Regions from separate parts of the Lapillicoccus jejuensis genome, predicted to be linked through region 2. Evidence: predicted binding sites of a transcription regulator. Region 2 holds the regulator's gene; the other holds the start of a gene.
The links. The regulator HrcA, encoded in region 2, represses chaperone genes, less so after heat shock. The targets are predictions, from matches to a motif close to TTNGCACTCGNNNNNNNCGAGTGCNAA.

Region 1 (6,877 bases), 1.7 Mb from region 2:
ACCGGCGGGCGCCCAGGTCTCAGGACGAGCGCGGTGCGGCCACGTACCCGGGCCAGAGGCCCCCACCACACCGCGCACTCGACGACCTCGCCGGCCCAAGACGTCCACTGCGCCTCGGTGCCGGGCGGGACCGCCGAGTGCGGCATCGCGGGGGAGAGCTTGACCCCGGTGGCGCGGACGCGCGTCGCCAGCGCCTGCACCTCCTGCCAGGTCGGCTGCATCCGGTCGAGCGAGAAGACCCGGCGGGTGCGGCCGGTCGCGTCCGCGTGACCGGGCGTCCGACGCGCCGGGTCGAGCCACACCCCGGTGTGCTCGGCGGCGTCGCCGACCGGGAGCAGGACGTCCTCGAGCCGGCCGGGGGTGACGCTCGCGTCGGGCCAGTGCCGCAGGTTGACCCCGGCGACGACGGCGGTGACGTCGTCGAGCTCGACGGCGCGGACGGCGAGGTCGAGCCCGGCGAAGGCCATCGCGTCGGCGCCGATGCCGCAGCCGAGGTCGAAGACGGTCGCCACGCCGGCCTCGAGGTAGCGGGCGGCGTGGTGGGCGGCGACCTCGAGCCGGGTCGCCTGCTCGAGGCCGTCCGGGGTGAAGAGCATCTCCGCGGCGAAGTCGCCGAACTTGCCCGCGCCCTTGGCCCGCAGCCTCGACTGGGTCAGCGCGGCGGAGACGAGGGCCGGGTCGAACCCGGCGTCGCGCAGCCGCGCCTGGAGGCGGAGCTCACCCGCGGCGTCGTACGGCGGCAGGGACTGGAGCAGGCCCCATCCCTCGCCGCCCACGAGGAGGCTGATCGAGGCGAGGTCCACGCCGGCATCCTCCCAGACGCAGCCAGGGTGGACTCGACGCAGCGTCGAGCCACTTGACGTTGCGTGCACAGGGCGTCAACCGGCTGGACGCTGCGTCAAGCCGCCGGAGGGGACCCACCCGAATCGGATTCGGGCCACTCGGCTCGGGTCAGGACCGGAGCCGAGCGGACCGAATCCGATTCGCGGGGACTCAGCGGTGGCCGGCGACCGCGTGCGGGAGGTAGCCCGCGCCCAGCTCGGCGAGCTCGTCGTCGCTCAGCTCGAGGTCGACGGCGGCGACGGCGTCGCTCAGGTGCTCCGGCTTGGTCACCCCGACGATCGGCGAGGTCACCGCGTCCTGGGCCATGACCCACGCGAGCGCGACCTGGGCCGGCGAGACCCCTCGCCGCGAGGCCACGTCGAGGACCGTCTGCACGGTCGCCGCGTCCTCGTCGCGGTAGAGCGTGCCGCCGAACTCGTCGGTCTCGGTGCGCGAGGTCGCGGTGTCCCACGGCCGGGTCAGGCGCCCGCGGGCCAGCGGGCTCCACGGCAGGACGCCGACGCCCTGGTCGAGGCAGAGGGGCAGCATCTCGCGCTCCTCCTCGCGGTAGAGCAGGTTGTAGTGGTCCTGCATCGAGACGAACCGCGTCCACCCGGCGAGGTCGGCGGTGTACTGCGCCTTGGCGAACTGCCAGGCGTACATCGACGACGCCCCGAGGTAGCGGACCTTCCCCGACTGGACGACGTCGTGCAGCGCCTCCATCGTCTCCTCGATCGGCGTCTCGGGGTCCCAGCGGTGGATCTGGTAGAGGTCGATGTAGTCGGTGCCGAGCCGGGTCAGCGACGCGTCGACCTCGTGGAGGATCGCCTTGCGCGAGAGCCCGGCGCCGTAGGGGCCCGGCCGCATCCGGTTGAAGACCTTCGTCGCGATGACGACGTCCTCGCGCGGGGCGAGGTCCTTCAGGGCCCGGCCGGTGAACTCCTCGCTCGACCCGCCGGAGTAGGCGTTGGCGGTGTCGAAGGTCGTGATGCCGGCCTCGAGCGCCGCCTCGATGGTGGCGCGCGCGAAGGCCTCGTCCTTGACCCAGGGGTGCCCGCCGCGGGCCGGGTCGCCCCAGCTCATGCAGCCGAGGGTGACGGCGGAGACGACCAGGCCGGACTGTCCGAGACGGTGGTAGCGCATGTCCGTCGCAAGCCGCCGTACGGCGTCGCTGTTCCCCCCGACCCCAGATTTGGCACTCGACTTGACCGAGTGCTAACCGCGCTCCTAGATTTGGCGTCGGTTGGCACTCTCCTGGTGGGAGTGCTACTCGCCCGGGGACGCGACCCCCGCGACGGCGCAGCGCCGGGCACCCAGTCCACCCGTTTCCCAGACATTCCCGAAGGGGAGGTCAGCACCGTGTCGGTTTCCATCAAGCCGCTCGAGGACCGCATCGTGGTCAAGTCCCTCGAGGCCGAGCAGACGACGGCCTCGGGCCTCGTCATCCCGGACACCGCGAAGGAGAAGCCCCAGGAGGGCGAGGTCCTCGCCGTCGGCCCGGGTCGCATCGACGACAAGGGCAACCGCGTCCCGCTCGACATCAAGGAGGGCGACCGCGTGATCTACAGCAAGTACGGCGGCACCGAGGTCAAGCACGGCGGCCAGGAGTACCTCATCCTGTCGGCCCGCGACGTGCTCGCCGTCGTCGCCTGAGCGACCCGCTCACGCACGACCAGCACCACCAGCTCCACAGCACGACCACCGCGATGCCGGGTGCACGCCTCCCGGCGGGCACCCGGCATCCGCGCGTGACGCACACCCACTAGCGAAGGAATCTGATGGCCAAGACGCTGGAGTTCGACGACTCCGCCCGCAAGGCGCTCGAGCGCGGTGTCGACGCGCTCGCGAACGCGGTGAAGGTGACGCTCGGCCCCAAGGGCCGCAACGTCGTCATCGACAAGAAGTGGGGCGCGCCCACGATCACCAACGACGGCGTGACGATCGCCCGCGAGGTCGAGCTCGAGGACCCGTACGAGAACCTCGGCGCCCAGCTCGCCAAGGAGGTCGCGACCAAGACCAACGACGTCGCCGGTGACGGCACGACGACCGCGACCGTCCTCGCCCAGGCGATGGTCAAGGAGGGTCTGCGCAACGTCGCGGCCGGGGCCGCGCCGTCCGCGCTCAAGCGCGGCATCGACAAGGCCGTCGCCGCGGTCAACGACCGCCTCCTCGAGACCGCCCGCGAGGTCGACGGCACCGCCGAGGTCGCCGCGGTCGCGTCGCTGTCCGCGCAGGACGAGCAGATCGGCGCCACCATCGCCGAGGCGTTCGACAAGGTCGGCAAGGACGGCGTCATCTCCGTCGAGGAGTCCTCGTCGACGTCGACCGAGCTCGAGTTCACCGAGGGCATGCAGTTCGACAAGGGCTACATCTCGGCGTACTTCGTCACCGACACCGAGCGGATGGAGGCCGTCCTCGAGGACTGCTACATCCTCATCAACCAGGGCAAGATCTCGGCCATCGCCGACGTCCTCCCGCTGCTGGAGAAGGTCGTCCAGGCCGGCAAGCCGCTGCTCGTCGTGGCCGAGGACGTCGACGGCGAGGCGCTGTCGACCCTGGTCGTCAACAAGATCAAGGGCACCTTCAACGTCGCGGCCGTCAAGGCCCCCGGGTTCGGCGACCGCCGCAAGGCGATGCTGCAGGACCTCGCCGTCCTCACCGGTGGCCAGGTCGTCGCCGAGGAGGTCGGCCTCAAGCTCGAGCAGGCCGGTCTCGAGGTCCTCGGCCAGGCCCGTCGCGTCGTCGTCACCAAGGACACGGCGACGGTCATCGAGGGTGCCGGCGCCAAGGACGAGGTCGACGCACGCGTCCACCAGATCAAGGCCGAGATCGAGCGCACCGACTCCGACTGGGACCGCGAGAAGCTCCAGGAGCGCCTCGCCAAGCTCGCCGGCGGCGTCTGCGTCATCAAGGTCGGCGCGCACACCGAGGTCGAGCTCAAGGAGAAGAAGCACCGCATCGAGGACGCCATCTCGGCGACCCGCGCGGCCATCGAGGAGGGCATCGTCGGCGGCGGTGGCTCGGCGCTCATCCACGCCGCGTCCGCGCTCGACGACCTCGCCCTCGAGGGCGACGAGGCCACCGGCGCGTCCATCGTGCGCAAGGCCGCGGCCGAGCCGCTGCGCTGGATCGCCGAGAACGCGGGCCTGCAGGGCTACGTCGTCACCTCCAAGGTGGCCGAGCTCGAGGCCGGCCAGGGCTTCAACGCCGCGACCGGCGAGTACGGCGACCTGCTCAAGGCCGGCGTCATCGACCCGGTCAAGGTCACCCGCTCGGCGCTGCGCAACGCCGCGTCGATCGCCTCGATGATCCTCACGACGGACACCCTCGTCGTCGAGAAGCCCGAGGACGCTCCCGAGGCCGCCGGCGGCCACGGGCACGGCCACGGCCACTGAGGTCGGCTGACCCAGCCCGTACGACGCCCTCCACCCCCTCGGGGTGGGGGGCGTCGCCGCGTGCGGGGGGCTGACGGGGCGCAGTACGGGCAGAGCGACGCGCCGCCGCCGGGGGGTGCCGGCGACGGCGCGTCTGGAGGGAACGGGACCGCACCCGGGGGGCGCCGGGGGGGCGCTGCTCGCGCCGGGTGCGGTCCCTCCTCACTCCACCTTGTGGCTCCGCCCGGTCCCGTGCAGCTCGGTTCCGGGCGGACCGCGGACCCCGGGTCCAGGGGGGTCCGTGGCGTGCTCCCCCAAGGCCGGGGAGCGCCCGCCGGTCGTCGGCTCAGGGGTTGCCGACGAGGGCGGGGGTCAGGGTCGGAAGGGTCTGTCGGGGGGAAGGAGGGTCAGGAGGCGGCGGCGACGACCGGGGCGCCGACGTACACGGCCTCCCGCTCGTCCTCGGTCATGCCGCCCCAGACGCCGTACGGCTCGCGCACCCGCAGGGCGTGCTCGCGGCACATCCGCAGGACGGGGCAGGAGCCGCAGACCTCCTTGGCGGCGCTGTCGCGGTCGCGACGCGCGGGGCCGCGCTCACCCTCGGGGTGGAAGAAGACCTCGGGGTTCTCCCGACGGCACGCACCCTCCAGCTGCCACTCCCACAGGTCGGCCACCGGGCCGGGCAGTCGCGAGATCTCCGCCATCGTGTCCCCTCCACACTTCGAGCCGGGTCGCCCCCGCGGCCGACGGGTCGGTCGGTCGGCGGGAGCCGGTGGGTGCTGCACCCGGGTCCGCAGGCGCCGTTGCCTGGTGGACCGGGCCGGGCCGCCCCACCGGGCGACCCGCTGGCTCGACGCTAGGGCCCGTCGTGTCATACCCGTCTCACGCGCAGGTCAGGATTTGGCAAGGAAATCCCGAGGAAGGGCCGTCCGGGGGATGCGCCCGCCCCGGTGCGGGGGCTAGCGGCGCCGTACGGAGCCCCCAGCCCGCTCACCTAGAATCCGTCCATGAGCCTCGGTGACGACCAGACCTCGGTGCCCTCGCCCTTCGCCGCGCTCGGCCTGACCTACGACGACGTGCTCCTGCTGCCGGGCGAGACCGACGTCGTCCCCAGCGAGGTCGACACGACGACCCGCCTCACCCGCGAGATCACCCTCAAGGTGCCGCTCGTCTCCTCGGCGATGGACACCGTCACCGAGTCGCAGATGGCCATCGCCATGGCCCGCCAGGGCGGCATCGGGGTGCTGCACCGCAACCTCTCGATCGAGGACCAGGCCTACCAGGTCGACCTCGTCAAGCGGACCCAGACCGGGATGATCTCCAACCCGGTGACGATCACCGCCGACGCGACGCTCGAGCAGCTCGACAAGGTCTGCGGGCAGTACCGCGTCTCCGGCCTGCCCGTCGTCGACGGCGAGCACAAGCTCATCGGCATCGTCACCAACCGCGACCTGCGCTTCACCCCGGTCAAGGAGTGGGCGACGACCAAGGTCGACGAGGTGATGACGCCGATGCCGCTCGTCACCGCGCCGGTCGGCACCTCCCGCGAGGACGCCACCGCGCTGCTGCGCCAGCACAAGCGCGAGCGGCTGCCGATCGTCGACGCCGACGGCCGCCTCGCCGGGCTCATCACCGTCAAGGACTTCGTCAAGTCGGAGCAGTTCCCGCGGGCGAGCAAGGACGACCACGGCCGGCTGCTCGTCGCCGCCGCGATCGGGTACTTCGGCGACGCGTGGGAGCGGGCGACGACGCTCGTCGAGGCCGGCGTCGACGTGCTCGTGCCGGACGTCGCCAACGGCCACGCCCGGCTCATGCTCGACATGATCCGCAAGATCAAGTCCGACCCGGCCACCCGCCACGTGCAGGTCCTCGGCGGCAACGTCGCGACCCGCGAGGGCGCGCAGGCGCTCGTCGACGCGGGCGCCGACGGCGTCAAGGTCGGCGTCGGCCCGGGCTCGATCTGCACGACCCGCGTCGTCGCCGGGGTCGGCGTGCCGCAGGTCACGGCGATCTACGACGCGTCGCTCGCGACCAAGCCGGCCGGCGTCCCGCTCGTCGGCGACGGCGGCCTGCAGTACTCCGGCGACATCGCCAAGGCCCTCGTCGCGGGCGCCGACACCGTCATGCTCGGATCGCTGCTCGCCGGCTGCGAGGAGTCCCCGGGCGAGCTGGTCTTCGTCAACGGCAAGCAGTTCAAGACCTACCGCGGCATGGGCTCGCTCGGGGCGATGGCCTCGCGCGGCAAGAAGTCCTTCTCCAAGGACCGCTACTTCCAGGCCGACGTCGAGAGCGACGACAAGATCGTCCCCGAGGGCATCGAGGGCCAGGTGCCCTACCGCGGCCCGCTGTCCGCCGTCGCGCACCAGCTCATCGGCGGCCTGCAGCAGTCGATGTTCTACGTCGGCGCTCGGTCCATCCCCGAGCTGCAGGCCAAGGGCCGCTTCGTGCGGATCACCGCGGCCGGGCTCAAGGAGAGCCACCCGCACGACGTGCAGATGACGGTCGAGGCCCCGAACTACGCCCGGTGAGCGGCACCCCCGGGCCGGTCGACGACCGCGCCCTCGTGCTGTTCGACGTCCCGGGCGAGGACGTCGCCGCGCTGCTGGCCGCGCAGGACGCCGTACGGCGTGATGCCGCCCTCGCCGGGTGGGTGGCCGGCGCGGCCAATGCGCTGCGCGCGG
Region 2 (6,877 bases):
GCAGGGTGAGGCGGACGGCGAGACCGCCGTCCCGGCTGGCCTCGACGACCTCCCCGGTCCCCCGGCGGCCGGCGCCGTCGCTCACCAGCACGATCTCGCCCACGCCCAGCCGCACGACCTGGACGGCGTGCCGGGCCTCGGGACCGCTGACCCGCACGACGTCGCCGACGCCGGCGGCGCCCCAGTCGGCGGGGCTGAGCAGGAACAGGCGCTGGGTCACGGTGGCCCTCCGGTGGTCGGCTCAGTGGGCCCGGAACGCGTCCTTGAGCTTGCCGAGCAGCCCGCCCTTCTCGACCGAGCTGAGCCGGCCCTCGGGACGCTCCTCGCCGCGCAGGGCGGCGAGCTGGCGCAGCAGCGCCTCCTGCTCGGGGGTGACCCGGGTCGGGGTCTGCACGTTGAGGTGGACGACGAGGTCGCCTCGGCCGGAGCCGCGCAGGTGGGTGACGCCGAGCCCGCGCAGGGTCTGGGTGTCCCCCGCCTGCGCGCCGGCGACGACGTCGAGGTCCTTCATCCCGTCGAAGGTCTGCAGCTTGAGCGCGGTGCCGAGGGCGGCGGCCGTCATCGGCAGCTCGAGGGTGACGTGCAGGTCGTCCCCGCGCCGGACGTAGGTCTCGTGCGGCCGGACGGCGACCTCGACGTACAGGTCGCCGGCGGGGCCGGCACCGGGGCCGACCTCGCCCTCGCCGCGCAGCTGGATCCGGGTGCCGGTGTCGACCCCGGCGGGGACGCGCAGCGTGAGGGTGCGCCGGGTGCGCACGCGACCCTGGCCCGAGCACTCGAAGCACGGGTGCGGGATCGTCGTGCCGTAGCCCTGGCACGCCGAGCACGGGCGGCTCGTCATGACCTGGCCGAGGAAGCTGCGCTGCACCGACTGGACCTCGCCGCGGCCCTGGCAGACCGAGCACGTGACGACCGAGGTGCCCGGCTGCGTGCCCTCGCCGTGGCAGGTGCCGCAGGCGGCGGCGGTGTCGAGCGCGACCTCCTCGTCGGAGCCGAAGACGGCGGCGGCGAGGTCGATGTCGAGGCGGACGAGGGCGTCCTGACCACGCTGCTGGCGCGGCCGCGGGCCGCGTCCCGCCCCGCCGGTCGCGGCGCCCCCGAAGAAGGCGTCCATGACGTCGCTGAAGCTGAAACCCTGGCCGAACCCGTCGCCGCCCCCCGTGGCGAACGGGTCGGCGCCGAGGTCGTAGGCCTGCTTCTTCTGCGGGTCGGACAGGACGTCGTACGCCCGGGAGACCGTCTTGAACTGCTCCTCGGCGTCGGCGCCCTGGTTGACGTCCGGGTGCAGCTTCCGGGCCAGGCGTCGGTAGGCGCGCTTGATCTCCTCGGCGGAGGCGTCGCGCTGGAGACCGAGGTCCTGGTAGTAGTCGCTCACGGGTGGGAGGTCCTATCGGTGGTGCGTGTGGTTCGCGGGTGTCGGGTCAGGGGGCGAGCAGCTGGGAGACGTAGCGCGCGACGGCGCGCACGGCGGCCATCGTCGTCGGGTAGTCCATCCGGGTCGGGCCGAGGACGCCGAGCCCGGCGACGAGCTCGGACCCGGCGGCGTACCCGGTGGAGACGACCGACGTGCCCGTCAGGCCCTGGTGCTGGTTCTCGTGGCCGATGCGCACGGCGACGGTGTCGTGGTCCTCCCCGAGGGTACCCAGCAGCCGCAGCAGGACCACGTGCTCCTCGAGCGCCTCGAGGACCGGGCCGATGGTCTGGGGGAAGTCGGTGCGCAGCCGCGCGAGGTTGGAGGTGCCGGCGAGGACGACGCGCTCCTCCCGCTCCTCGGCCAGGGCGTCGTCGAGGGCTCCGGTCGCCGCGCGGACCAGGTCGCGCTGGGCCACCTCGAACCGCTCGGGCAGGGCGGTGAGCCGCGCCGCGGCCTCGGTGAGCGGACGGCCGGACGCCTCGGCGTTGATCTCGGTGCGCAGGCGGGCGACGACCGCCTCCCCGTCGGCCGTCGTGAGGTCGACGTCGCCGGTCTCGACCGTGCGCTGCTCGACCCGGCCGGTGTTGACGATGAGGACGACCAGGAGCCGGCTCGGCCCGAGCGGGACCAGCTCGACGTGGCGCACCGTGGACCGGGTCAGCGAGGGGTACTGCATGACGGCGACCGACCGGGTCAGCGAGGAGAGCAGCCGCACGGTGCGGTCGACGACGTCGTCGAGGTCGACGGCGCCCTCGAGGAAGCGGCTGATCGCCGTCCGCTCGGCGGGGCTCATCGGCTTGAGGGCGCTCAGCCGGTCGACGAAGAGGCGGTACCCGGCGTCGGTCGGCACGCGCCCGGCCGAGGTGTGCGGGGCGTGGATCAGCCCCTCCTCCTCGAGGACGGCCATGTCGTTGCGCACCGTCGCCGCGGAGACACCGAGGTGGTGTCGCTCGACGAGGGCCTTGCTCGCGACCGGCTCGGACGTCGCCACGTAGTCCTGCACGATGGCGCGCAGGACGGCGAGCCGTCGCTCCTCGCTCATGCCGCCTCCTGTCGCGTGCTGTCGCGTGCTGTCGCGCCCTGGTCCCGCGTCCTGGCACTCGTGCCGTCCGAGTGCCAATTCTACGCCGTCGACGGCGCCCCGCCGCAGCCCCGGCGGGTCGCCGACGTCCGGCGACCGCGGCCACCTAGCCTCGCCGGGGTGACTCCCCCTCCTCCACCCGCGACCCCGTACGGCGACCGGTACGGCGCCGACGTGCTCTCCGGCGACTGGAAGACGCCGAGGAACGGGCGCTCCACCGAGGTCGCCGCCGAGCCCGGCCTCGTCGTCGAGGACGTCGAGACCGGCTGGGTCGGCGCCGTCGTCCGCGTGGAGAAGGCCGGCGGGATCCACGTCGTCCACCTCGAGGACCGCCGCGGGCGCACCAAGGGCTTCTCGCTCGGGCCGGGGTTCCTCCTCGACGGGAAGCCGGTCGTCCTCACCCCGCCGGTGGCCGCCGCGCGCGAGCGGCTCGCCGCGGCCCGCCGTACGGAGTCGCGCACGGCGAGCGGGTCGGTCGCCGTCAGCGGGCAGCGGGCGCGGGTCGCCTCGGGCAGCCGGATCTTCGTCGAGGGGAGGCACGACGCCGAGCTGGTCGAGAAGGTGTGGGGCGACGACCTGCGGGTCGAGGGCGTCGTCGTGGAGATGCTCGACGGCGTCGACGACCTGGGCGCGGCCATCCGCGACTTCGGCCCCGGGCCCGGGCGGCGGATGGGCGTCCTCGTCGACCACCTCGTGCCCGGCTCGAAGGAGACCCGGCTCGTGCAGCAGGCGCTCGCGCTGCCGCAGGCCCGCGAGCACGTGCACGTCGTCGGGCACCCGTACGTCGACGTGTGGCAGTCGGTGCGGCCGGAGCGGCTGGGCTGGACGCAGTGGCCGGTCGTCCCGCGGACGATCGAGTGGAAGCACGGGATCTGCGAAGAGCTCGGCTGGCCGCACGCGACGCAGGCCGACGTGGCGCGGGCGTGGAAGCGGATCCTCGGGACGGTGCGGACCTACGCCGACCTCGAGCCGGCGCTGCTCGGTCGCGTCGAGGAGCTCATCGACTTCGTCACCGCCCCCTGAGGGTCGTCCCGGACGCGACCCTGACCGCACCCCGGACCGGGGTGTCGGACGGAACAGCGGCCGTCCGGCCGGCGTCACACTGCTGGCACCGTCCACCGACCCCTCGAACAGGAGCGCCCCATGTCCAGCGTCCCGCCCCCCGTCCCGCCGTACGGCGGCGCCCGACCGGCGATCAGCAGCGAGGAGCGCACGGCGAGCGTCCTCGCCCACCTGTCCGCGCTCATCGCCGCGATCGTCACCGCCGGCTGGCTCAGCTTCGTCGGCCCGCTCGTCATCTGGGCGATCTACAAGGACCGCAGCCCGATGGTCCGCCAGGCCGCCGCCGGCTCGTTCAACTTCAACCTCGGCCTGTGGGTGATGAACGTCGTCGCGTGGATCTGCCTGTTCACGGTGGTCCTCATCCCGCTGGCGATCATCCTCTTCCTCATCGCCAACGTCGGGATGGTCGTCTGGCACCTGCTGGCCGCCTACCGCGCGAGCCAGGGGCGCACGTACTCCTACCCCTTCCAGATCCGCATCCTGCACTGAGGCTTCCTGGAAAGATGCGTTCGGGGATCACACCCCGAGCAGGCGCCGCACCACGGTGTCGGCGAGCAACCGCCCGCGACGGGTGAGCACGACGCGGCGGTCGCGGACCGCGGACGTCCCGTCGACCAGACCGTCGGCGACCAGGCCGGCCACGGCCGGACGGCCGGCCGGTCGCAGGTCGTCGACCGGCAGCCCGTCGGCCAGCCGGACGCCGAGCAGGACCCGCTCGTCGTACCGCTGCTCGTCGGTGAGGACCTCGCGCGCCGCGGCCGGCGAGACGCCGGTGGCCAGCCGCTGGGCCCACCCGGCGGGGTGCTTGACGTTCCACCAGCGCACGCCACCGACGTGCGCGTGCGCGCCGGGACCGACGCCCCACCAGTCGCCCTCGGACCAGTAGCCGAGGTTGTGCCGGCAGCGGTTCGCCGGGGTGCGGGCCCAGTTGCTCACCTCGTACCAGCCCAGGCCGGCGCCGGTCAGCAGCTCGTCGGCGAGCTCGTACTTGGTCGCCTCGTCGTCGTCCTCGGGCGCGGGGACCTCCTCGCGCCTCACCTGCACCGCGAGCCGGGTGCCCTCCTCGACGACGAGCGCGTACGCCGACACGTGGTCCGGCTCGAGCGCGAGCGCGGCCTCGAGGCTGGTGCGCCAGTCGTCGACCGACTCCCCCGGCGTGCCGTAGATGAGGTCGAGGCTGACCTGCAGCCCGGCCTCGCGCGCCCACCCGACCGCGCGCGCGACGCCCTCGGGGTCGTGGGTGCGGTCGAGGGTCCGCAGGACGTGCGGGACGGCGCTCTGCATCCCGAGGCTGACGCGGGTGTACCCGCCGGCGGCGAGCGCCGCCAGACCGTCGCGGCTGACCGAGTCGGGGTTGGCCTCGGTCGTCACCTCCGCGTCGGGCGCCAGACCCCAGCGTTCGCGGATGCCGTCGAGGACGCGGACGAGGTCGCCGGCGGCCAGCATCGTCGGGGTGCCGCCGCCGACGAACACGGTGTCGACGGTCGGGGCCCGGTCGCCGAGGACGCGGGCGGCCAGGTCGAGCTCGGTGAGCGCCGCGTCGGCGTACGTCGTCGTGCCGGTGCCGGGCAGGCTGCCGTCACCGAGCTCGCTCAGCGTGTAGGTGTTGAAGTCGCAGTAGCCGCAGCGCACCGAGCAGAACGGGACGTGGACGTACATCCCGAACGGCGCCGTGCCCAGGTGGGCGAGGGCGGACCCGGGCAGCTCGCCCGTGGGCGGGGCGGGGTCACCGTCGGGCAGGGCGCTGGGCACCGGCCCAGTCTCCCCCAGGGGTGCGGCGTCATCCCGAGTGGGTGAGGACGCCGTACCGGGTCCGGGTGCGCAGGGCCCAGGTCGAGGCGGGCACGACGAGCACCCCGGCGAGCAGGATGATCCCGCCGAGCACGAGCCAGCCCGGACGGCCCCAGCCGATGCACAGCACCGCGACCAGCGGCGGCGCGGCGATCGAGGCCAGTGAGAAGGAGAGCCCGGCGAACCCCTGGTACTGGCCCTGCCGCTCGGCCGGCGCCAGCCCCATCTGGACGCCCCACTGGCCGCCGGAGCCGGTCATCTCGCCGACGACGTGCAGGCCGGCGCCGGCGAGGAGCAGGGCCACGGCGAGCCAGGCGGGCACCCCGCTCGCGAGCGGGATGACCGCGAACCCGGCCACGACCCAGACGCCGGAGCGGGCCATCAGCCGGGCGGCCGCCGGGACGGTGTCCGAGCCGCGCGCGAGGCGGACCTGGAACGCCGCGACGGCGACGGTGTTGACGAGCATCGTCGCGGCGACGACCCAGGTCGGCGCGGAGGTGTGGGTCGAGACCCACAGCGGGACGGCCAGCTCGATGACGAAGAAGTGCATCGAGTAGATGCCGACGAGGAGGGACACGACGGCGTACGGCGTGTCCCGCAGGACGGCGAGCCGCGGCTCGCCGACGGCCCGGGCGGGAGCGGGGGCGAGGTGCGGCAGTCGGCCGAGGACGAGCGCGGTCACGAAGAACGTCAGGGCGTTGACGACGAAGACGGCGAGGAAGGCCCAGCGGGTGTCGACGGCGAGGGCGAGACCGCCGAGGAGGGCGCCGAGCGAGATGCCGACGTTGGTCGTCGAGCGCAGGTACGCCTTGAACGCGACGCCGCGCCCCCCGGTCGCAGCGCGGGCGACGTACCCGTTGCGGACCGCCGAGGCACCGCGGTCCACGAGGGCCTCGAGACCGAGGACCACGACGAGCTGCCACGGGCTGCGGACCAGGGTGAGGCCCAGCGTGGCGACCCCGGTGAGAGCGATGAGGAGGCGCAGCACCTCGCGCGGGCCGCGGACGTCGCCGAGGTGGCCCAACGGGACCTGGGTGACGAGGGCGACCGCCGCTCCGACGCTGAGCGCGAGGGCGACCTGCGTGGCGGTCAGCCCGACGACCCGCGTGAAGTACAGCGCGGTGGTCGTCATGACCGCGCCGTTGCCGAGGGTGTTGACGAGGGTGGCGGCCGCGAGGACCCACAGGACCGGGTCGGTCGGGATGCCTCGGTGGGTCAGGCCGGTCACGGGCGCTCCTTAGATATCTTGACGTCAAGATATCTGACTCGGAGCGGTGATGGCCACCTGTTCCCGTCCGGGTCGGACGGGGCGCCTAGGGTCGGGACGTGACCTCCTCCGCCGCCGCCGAGCCGCCGTCCGCGCCCACCGCCGTCCCGTCGTGGCTCGAGCTCGACGGGGTCGTCAACATGAGGGACCTGGGCGGGCTCCCGGTGGTCGGCGGCGGCACCACCGCGCCGGGACGGCTCATCCGGTCGGACAACCTCCAGGAGCTCGGCCCGGCGGCGGTCCGCCACCTCGTGGACGACCT

Region 1: the regulator HrcA is predicted to act here: its motif matches at 2,015-2,041, upstream of groES (co-chaperone GroES).

The regions. Positions count from the first base shown of each region.
Region 1 covers NZ_VFMN01000001.1:2,557,943-2,564,819, forward strand. Annotated here, with positions in the region: gene FB458_RS12085 (THUMP-like domain-containing protein) at 1-803, opposite strand, end outside; gene FB458_RS12090 (aldo/keto reductase) at 994-1,965, opposite strand; gene groES (co-chaperone GroES) at 2,182-2,475, shown strand; gene groL (chaperonin GroEL) at 2,601-4,217, shown strand; gene FB458_RS12105 (WhiB family transcriptional regulator) at 4,604-4,900, opposite strand; gene guaB (IMP dehydrogenase) at 5,204-6,724, shown strand; gene FB458_RS12115 (acyltransferase domain-containing protein) at 6,721-6,877, shown strand, end outside.
Region 2 covers NZ_VFMN01000001.1:4,271,162-4,278,038, forward strand. Annotated here, with positions in the region: gene FB458_RS19835 (16S rRNA (uracil(1498)-N(3))-methyltransferase) at 1-220, opposite strand, end outside; gene dnaJ (molecular chaperone DnaJ) at 242-1,375, opposite strand; gene hrcA (heat-inducible transcriptional repressor HrcA) at 1,422-2,456, opposite strand; gene FB458_RS19850 (DUF3097 domain-containing protein) at 2,616-3,518, shown strand; gene FB458_RS19855 (DUF4870 domain-containing protein) at 3,639-4,046, shown strand; gene hemW (radical SAM family heme chaperone HemW) at 4,074-5,309, opposite strand; gene FB458_RS19865 (MFS transporter) at 5,338-6,576, opposite strand; gene FB458_RS19870 (tyrosine-protein phosphatase) at 6,675-6,877, shown strand, end outside.